2 regions of the Delftia sp. Lp-1 genome follow, and region 1 is predicted to be linked to the other one. Evidence: riboswitches for the same ligand, from Rfam matches in the RefSeq annotation. Region 1 holds a riboswitch; the other holds the start of a gene.
What was found. A riboswitch is a leader RNA that binds a small molecule or an ion and turns the genes downstream of it on or off. The one in region 1 is predicted to bind glycine.

Region 2: it holds a riboswitch for glycine, as region 1 does, so the genes downstream of both, gcvT (glycine cleavage system aminomethyltransferase GcvT) here and LGR64_RS25825 (D-amino acid dehydrogenase) in region 1, are expected to answer to the same signal.

What each region holds. Positions count from the first base shown of each region.
Region 1 covers NZ_JAJALJ010000004.1:148,438-152,643, forward strand. Annotated here, with positions in the region: gene LGR64_RS25820 (invasin domain 3-containing protein) at 1-1,106, opposite strand, end outside; glycine riboswitch at 1,759-1,869, shown strand; gene LGR64_RS25825 (D-amino acid dehydrogenase) at 1,962-3,293, shown strand; gene LGR64_RS25830 (FIST signal transduction protein) at 3,344-4,206, opposite strand, start outside.
Region 2 covers NZ_JAJALJ010000001.1:2,007,881-2,012,086, forward strand. Annotated here, with positions in the region: gene gcvP (aminomethyl-transferring glycine dehydrogenase) at 1-837, opposite strand, end outside; gene gcvH (glycine cleavage system protein GcvH) at 909-1,283, opposite strand; gene gcvT (glycine cleavage system aminomethyltransferase GcvT) at 1,419-2,552, opposite strand; glycine riboswitch at 2,612-2,730, opposite strand; glycine riboswitch at 2,746-2,857, opposite strand; gene LGR64_RS08900 (fatty acid--CoA ligase) at 3,027-4,206, shown strand, end outside.

The DNA of each region.
Region 1 (4,206 bases):
AACTGCTCGAGCTGCATTCCCCCGATAGGGTTGGGCAGATTCGTTACCGTGAAATTATCGACAACGATGTTGGAAACCGTGCCTGTACCGTTGCTTGCGGCAACGGAAATAGCCGAGCCCCTGTTATTGCCGAAATTTCCATTCCATATCGCGGAATTGATCGTGCTATTGGTAAAGAATACGTTTTGTGCGCCTTGATGAATCTCCGCGTACAGCTCGCAGTTGAACGGCGTACCCTCTCCCGCAGGAGTTGGAGCCACATTCACCAGGCCGACGCGATCAATGGTGACATTGTTCGCCGGGGAGCCAACGACGAATACCGCTTCGCCACAGGTCATGTTGGGCGAATTGGTGAGCGTGATGTTCTTCCCACCAAGATAAAAAGTTTCCCAGGGGGAGTCCGCCCAGTTCTGGACTTGTATGACTCCCCCGAAATCGATGGTCAACGAGCCCGTGCCGGCTGGCACGGTGCCTTTGAGCCAGTACCAGGCACCACCGGCACCAGTGGTGGTGCCCGTATCGCCGCCGCTGATCATCTGGGTTTGACCACAGGCATTGGTGGCTCCCGTCACGGCGCCGGACTGGGCGCCGCTGATGAATGTATTGGCACAGCGCACGTAAACCGTCTGATTGTCGACATACGGATAGAGGTTTCCGGCCGCATCCTTGGATGTCCCGCTCTGTATGGTTCGCACCGACGTAGTCAGTGTCGGCGCAAAGACGATGGAAACATCGGCACTCGGATCCAGCGTTTGCAGCGTGTAGTTGGCTGCCTGAATGGCCGCTCGCAGCGTACATGCGCCAGCAAAGGTGCCCCCCAGCGTGCTGACACAGGTGGTTGGTGTCGTTGCATTGGCATTGGGAGCGTCGCTGTTGTCGGTGACCGTGAAAACGATGGTCGCCGCCAGTGCCGTGGATGAAATACCGGCGCACGAAAGCAGCAGCAACGAGAACAAGTACCTCGCTGCACGCCATTTTCGTAAAAACACCGAACCAGGCAGGCGATCAAGAACGCGCATGATATTCCCCATTTTTTCAAGGAAATCAGACAGGAAAATATTTTCCCCAATGGCAATGGCCATCAGTCGTACCCAGCGCATTTGCATCGCCGCACCTCGGATAGTTCTATTTGAGTCAAGAACTCACAAATCACCTTGCAACCGGTGACATTGGAAGTAACAGGGTTTCGCGCAGATCCTGCGCGTCAATCAAAAATGGTGGATTTCCATCAGCGCTTGCGCACTGCTCCATTGCCCATTGAGCCGGGCACACCTTCAGCCGGGTTTGCGATGCAAATCATTTTTTTCCTCCCTCAACGAACCATATTCACCGTGCTTGTATTTTTTCCAGTGGCGGGCCAGTTTCCATAGACCTTCACCTGTGCAACGGTAAGTCGCCTATCCGACAGATATACAACCCATGGTTACCCCATGGAGGTTCAATCGATCAGAACATGCGCTGTCAAACCACCACACATACCGATAGGCTAAATCATGTTTTTTTCTATTTCAATAGTTTTTTTCATGAGCCCGAAGGTTTACACCAGCGTTACGAGGGCGGCTCTTGAGCGAATTAGGGAATACCCTGAATCAGCCACACCACATGCAGGTGGCAACTGGTGATATCCCCAGTACAACTGGAACTGGCTCCGCAAGCCACATAGAATCGCCCCTGCAGGAGAGCAGGCGGGCACCACGGTGCCGAGCCTCACCGAAGGCGCAAACTCCCATACACGCTCAGGTTCCGTACTGCAAACACAACATGCCGTCTGGAGAGCCGCCGCACGCAATATGCGGCGCACCGAAGGAGCAAGCCCCGTTCCCATGGACGGCGGTGAATCTCTCAGGTACCAAGGACAGGGGGAGCGGCAGCTGCGTCACGACGGACGCAGGCTGCTTGCTATTGAATCCATAGCTACCAGCTTCCGCGTGACCGGCACATGCCTTTGAAAGGGCATTGTCATGCGCGTCATCGTTCTCGGAGCCGGCCTGATCGGCACCGCCTCGGCCTACTATCTGCAATCTCTCGGTCATGAAGTGACCGTCATCGACCGCCAGGCTGCGCCCGGCGCCGAAACCAGCTTTGCCAACGGCGGGCAGATCTCGGTCAGCCACGCCGAACCCTGGGCCAACCCCGGCGCACCGCTGAAGTTGCTGGGCTGGCTGGGCCGTCAGGATGCCCCCCTGCTGTTCCGCCTGCGCGCCGACATGCGCCAGTGGCTCTGGGGCCTGTCCTTCCTGCGCAACTGCACGCCCGCGCGCACGCGCCACAACATCCAGCAGATCGTTCGCCTGGGCACCTACAGCCGCGAGGCCCTGCAGCAGCTGCGGTCGGACACCGGCATCCAGTACGAGCAGCGCATGCAGGGCATCCTGCACTTCTACACGAACGCCCGCGAGTTCGAGGGCGCGCTCAAGCCCACCGAGCAGATGCAGGCCCTGGGCTGCGACCGCCGCCTGATCGACGCCGACGAAGCCGTGCGCCTGGAGCCGGCCCTGGCCCATGTGCGCGGGCAGATAGCGGGCGCCACCTATACGGCCGAGGATGAATCGGGCGACGCCAATCTCTTCACGCGCGAGCTGGCACGCATTGCCACCACCACGGGCGTGCAGTTCCGCCACGGCCACCACGTCATGGCGCTGCGCACCACGGGCGCAGGCGCCAGCCGCCATATCGACCATGTGGAAGTGACCAATGCCGATGGCCGCTACGAACGCATCCAGGGCGACGCCTATGTGCTGGCCATGGGCTCGTTCAGCCCGCTGCTGGCCCAGCCGCTGGGGTTGCGCCTGCCCATCTACCCGGCCAAGGGCTACTCCGTGACCCTGCCGGTGCTGGACCCCGCCAAGGCCTACCAGGTCAGCCTCACGGACGATGAGTTCAAGCTGGTGTTCTCGCGCTACACGGGCGCGCAAGGCGACCGCCTGCGCATTGCGGGCACGGCCGAGTTCAACGGCTACGACCGCAACCTGGACCCCGTGCGCTGCGAGGCCATCGTGCGGCGCGTGCAGCAGCTGTTCCCCGGCGCTGGCGATACCGAACGCGCGCAATTTTGGAGCGGCCTGCGCCCCGCCACGCCCAGCAATGTGCCGCTGATCGGACGCTCACCCATCGCCAACCTGTTCCTGAACACCGGCCACGGCACGCTGGGCTGGACCCATGCCTGCGGCTCCGGCATGGCGCTGGCCGACCTGGTCAGCGGCAGGCAGCCGGCCGTGGATTTCGATTTTCTGGGAGCTGCAGCCATGGACCCGGATCGCAGCGCAGGCACGGTGCGCCCGCGCGCGGTCTGAGGTGCAGACGGTGTGTACCGTGTGTACGGCGTATACGGTGTGTACGACGCCTAAGCAGTGAACACCGTCAACACCCCGGCGAAGCGGTGCAGGCGGGCATCCATGATCTCGGCTTCGGCGACGAAGCCGATCAATGGCACATCGCCCAGTGCGTGGCGCAGGGTGCGCAGTTCGGCATCGGGGCCGCCGAACAGGCCGCCGCCGCGGCCCCGGCAACTGATGTAGATGGCGCCACGGATGCGGGGCTGTGCCTCGCCTTCGGGCGCCGCCTCCTCGGGCTCCGCCGCATCGCGCAGCGCAGCGCCCAGTTGCAGCAGTTCCTGGCGCGCGACCTGGGCCTGGCGGCGGCAGAAGATCACCGAATGCCCGGCCTCCACGGCCGATGACAGGGCCACGCCCTGGCGCAGCGGGTCCAGCCCGACCAGGGTCAGTACCTGGGCCTCTTCGGTGAGCACGCCGTGGGCCATGCCCCGGCCCGGCGGCGCAATGGCCGCCAGCGTGCTGCGCACCGTGGTCAGCGCGGGCTGCCAGTCGCTGCCTTCCAGCTCCACGCCCAGCAGTTGCAGCAGGCGCTGCAAGGCCGGATCGCCATTGAGCCCGGTGACCAGGGCGCCGCGCGCCTCGGTGATCTCCAGGCCCTCGCCCAGCGGCACGCAGCCCTGGGCCATGCCCGTGATGCAGGGCACGCCCGCACCGAAGGCCACGCCCGAGAAGCCTCCGCTAAAAATGCCGCGCGCATCCGCATGCTGCGCATGCAGGTCCTCGGTGCGGCAGGCGATCTGCACGCCCTCCACGCCATCGTCCCCGTCATCGCCCACGCCGCCGAACAGCAGGCCGGACTCGGTGCGCTCGGACAGCTCGTACAGCAACTCGGCCAGCTCGGGCTGGCCGCCTCCGGCATGGACCAGGGCCG
Region 2 (4,206 bases), on a different contig from region 1:
AAAGCGCTGGGTGGTGCCCACCACGATGTCGGCACCCCATTCGCCGGGCGGCGTGATCAGGGTCAGCGCCAGCAGGTCGGTGGCCACGATGAAGGCGGCCTGCTTGCCATGGGCCTTGTCCACGTCGGCGCGCAGATCGTCGATGCGGCCGCTGGTGGCGGGGTACTGGGCCAGCACGGCGAAGTAGTCGCCCTCCATCAGCTGGTTCCATTCCTCCAGCGAGTTGGCCAGCAGCACCTCGATGCCCAGCGGCGCGGCGCGCGTCTGGATGACTTCGATGGTCTGGGGGTGGGCATCGCCGGCCACCACGAAACGGTTGCTCTTGCTTTTGACGGAGCGCTTGGCCAGCGTCATGGCCTCGGCGGCCGCCGTGGCCTCGTCCAGCATGGAGGCGTTGGCAATCGGCATGGCCGTCAGGTCGCAGACCATGGTCTGGAAGTTGACCAGGGCCTCCATGCGGCCTTGCGAGATCTCGGCCTGGTAGGGCGTGTAGGCCGTGTACCAGGCGGGGTTCTCCAGAATGTTGCGCAGGATGACGCCGGGCGTGTGCGTGCCGTAGTAGCCCTGGCCGATGAAGCTTTTGAGCAGCTGATTGCGGCCTGCCAGCGCCTTGAGCTCGGCCAGCGCCTGGGCCTCGGTGGCGGCCGGCGGCAGCGCCATGGGCTGGTGGCGCCGGATGGAGGGCGGGACGATGGCGTCGATCAGCGCATCGCGCGATGCCGCGCCAATGGCGCTGAGCATGTGGGCCTCGTCTTCGGGCGCGATGCCGATATGGCGGGCCACGAATTCGGTGGCGTTCTCGAGGGCGGCAAGGGGCTGGGTGGAGGACATCAGCATGGAGTGACCTGTCTCAAAAGCTGAAAAGCGCCAGGGCGGGCCCTGGCGCCCGTCCTGGCCGGAAAGTGGCGTCAGTTGCTCTGTGCGAAGGCCGTGTAGGCGGCTTCGTCGAGCAGCGCGGCCAGCTGGCCTGCGTCGCTGAGCTTGACCTTGAAGAACCAGCCTTCGCCCAGCGGATCGCTATTGGCCAGGGAGGGGTCGTCGCGCAGGGCTTCGTTGACTTCGACGATCTCGCCGCTGACGGGCATGTAGACATCGGCGGCGGCCTTGACGGACTCGACCACGCCGGCCACATCGCCCTGGTTGAAGCTGGTGCCCACGGCGGGCAGGTCGACGAACACCACGTCGCCCAGCGCATCCTGCGCGTGGAGGGTGATGCCGACGATGGCCGCGTCAGGGTTGGCGGCGTTGATCCATTCGTGGTCCTTGGAATACTGGATGCTCATGGCTTGCTCCGATAGAAACTGAAAAGAAACCTGTGAAAGGCGGTTTGAGAAAGGTCAGTGCGCACTGTAGCGGCATGCGATGGCAGGAAAAACGAATCCGCCGAACTCGATCCACGCCAAGCGCGCAGGCTGTCCTCAACCGCGGTGATAGCGGGGCGCCACGAAGGGCGTGGCCTGCACCTGCATGGGCACGGCCTTGCCGCGCACCATGGCCTGCAGCGTGGTGCCGACGGCGGCGCTGCCCGGCTCCACATAGGCCAGTGCCACGGGCTGGTTCAGCGTGGGCGACAGCAGGCCGCTGGTGACCTGGCCGACCTTGCGGCCGCTGGCATCCAGCAGCTCCGTGCCTTCGCGCACGGGCACGCGCTCCAGGGCCACCAGGCCCACGCGCTTGCGCGTGAGCAGCTCGGGCGCCTGCAGCTGGGCCAGCACGGTGGCCGCGCCGGGAAAGCCGCCTTCGCGCTCGCCACCGATGCGGCGGACCTTCTGCACGGCCCAGTTCAGGGCGGCCTCGGCCGGGGTGGTGGTCGTGTCCAGATCGTTGCCGTACAGGCACAGGCCGGCTTCCAGGCGCAGCGAATTGCGCGCGCCCAGGCCCACGGGCCTGACTTCGGGCTGGGCCAGCAGGGCACGGGCAAAGGCCTCGGCGTGGCTGGCAGGCAGGGAGATCTCGAAGCCGTCCTCGCCGGTATAGCCGCTGCGCGTGATGTACAGCTCGGCGCCTTCCCAGTCGAAGTGGCCGCCCGTCATGAACACCAGCCCGGCCGTGTCGGGCAGCAAGCGCTCCATGGCGGCTGCTGCCTGCGGGCCCTGCAGCGCCAGCAGGCCCCGGTCGAACTGGGGCTCGATTTCACAGCGCTGGCCGATGCGGGCCTCTATGTGCGCCAGGTCTTCGTGCTTGCAGGCGCCGTTGACGATCAGGAACAGGTCGTCCTCGCGGCGCACGAACATCAGGTCGTCCAGAATGCCGCCCGCGTCGTTGAGCAGCAGGCCGTAGCGCTGGCGGTGTTCGCCCAGGCCCAGCACGTCCATGGGCAGCAGCGATTCCAGCGCCGCGCCGGCATCCGGGCCGCGCAGGATGATCTGGCCCATGTGCGAGACATCGAACAGGCCTGCCGCCTCGCGCGTGTGCAGGTGCTCGGCCATCAGCCCCTGCGGGTATTGCACGGGCATGGAGTAGCCGGCAAACGGCACCATGCGCGCGCCCAGTTCCTGGTGCAGTTCGAACAGCGGGGTCTTGAGCAGATCGGTGGTGGAGGCAGCGGTCAAGGAGGGACTCTCTTTTCGGCAAGGGGCAAGGCACAACGCCATCCCGGAATCCCGGGATGTCCTGCCCTGCTGTCCGCTTTACCTGAGAGATTCACCCGCACCTTCCATGCGTGGGGCTTGCTCCTTCGGTGGATGGGGCACACCGCCGTGCCCTGCATCTCTCTCCAGCTAGGAACGCCTGCGGCCGTGGCGGCAGGCGGTGCCAGTCCTTTTGCCTGAGCGTTCGGGACGAACCCTGCGCCTTCGGCGGTGCCGCTGCCTGTGACCATTGCGGCCGGGCGGGCACTCTCTCCTGACCGGCGCATTCTAGCTGCGGCCAGCGTCCGCGCGGCTTCGGGATTTCCGCGGGCCGGCCCCAGCTCCATGCGCTTGCCTGCATGGATGCATTTGCAAATTGCATAACTGTCTAAAAAATCTCCTACATTGAGATGCATCGATATATGAAATCTCGTGAGCGAGAAGGAAGAAGCGCACATGCAGCAGACGCTGGGAGACACATTGGCCTGGCCGGCACGTTACCTGCCGAACAAGGAAGCCCTGGTCGCTTGGGAGGGCGGCGAGCGCCGCGCCTGGACCTACGCCCAGCTCGATGCCGAAGTCAACCGCCACGCCCACGGCCTGGCCGAGCTGGGCATAGGCCATGGCGACGTGGTCGCGGCCTTTCTCTACAACACGCCGGCCTTTGTCTTCACCATGCTGGCGACCGCGCGCCTGGGCGCCATCTTCAACCCCATCAACTACCGGCTGGCGGCGCAGGAGCTGGCCTTCATCCTCAAGGACGGTGCTGCGCGCGCCCTGGTGTTCGAGCACGAGGGCGGAGAGGTGGCCGCACGCGCCCAGGCCCTGCTCAAGGCCGAAGGCGGCGGCACTGGCGCAGGCATCGAGCACTGGATCTTTGCCGACGATGCCCCGGCCGACCCGCTGCCGGTCTGGGCCACGCAGCGCCTGTCCGCCCTGGCCAGGGGCCGCAGCAGCGCGCCGCCCCAGGCCCATGTGCGCGAGAGCGACCCCTGCATCCTCATGTACACCAGCGGCACCACGGGCCGGCCCAAGGGCGTGCTGCATACGCACCGCAGCAAGCTGGCGCACAACGCCCTCATGCACCAGACCATGCAGTTCACGCGCGACGACGTGGGCCTGGCCATGGCGCCGCTCAACCACACGGCCGAGCTGCACACCAGCTTTTTGCCGCGCCTGCAGGCCGGGGCGACCCAGGTGCTGCTGCGCCGCTTCGACGTGGCCGAGGCCTGGCGCCTGATCCGCGAAGAGCGCGTGAGCTTCTTCTTCGCGGCGCCCACCATGGTCACCATGCTGCTGGCCGACCCCATTGCCTCGCCTGAGCAGGCGCCCGCGCTGCGGCTGGTGGAGTACGGCGGCGCCTCCATGGCCCCCCACCTGATCCGCGAATGGACGCGCAAGGTCGGCAGCGACCTGGTCCAGGTCTACGGCACCACCGAGATGGGACCCTGCATGTCCATCCTCCTGCCGCGCGAGCAACTCTCGCACGCGGGCTCGGCCGGGCTGCCCTCCATGGGCCATGACCTCATCGTGGCGCGCCTGCGCGAAGACAACGCCCCCACCGATCCGGCCGAGGCCTGCCTGCCCGGCGAGGTGGGCGAGATCCTGGTGCGCGGCCCCTGCATGATGGCCGGCT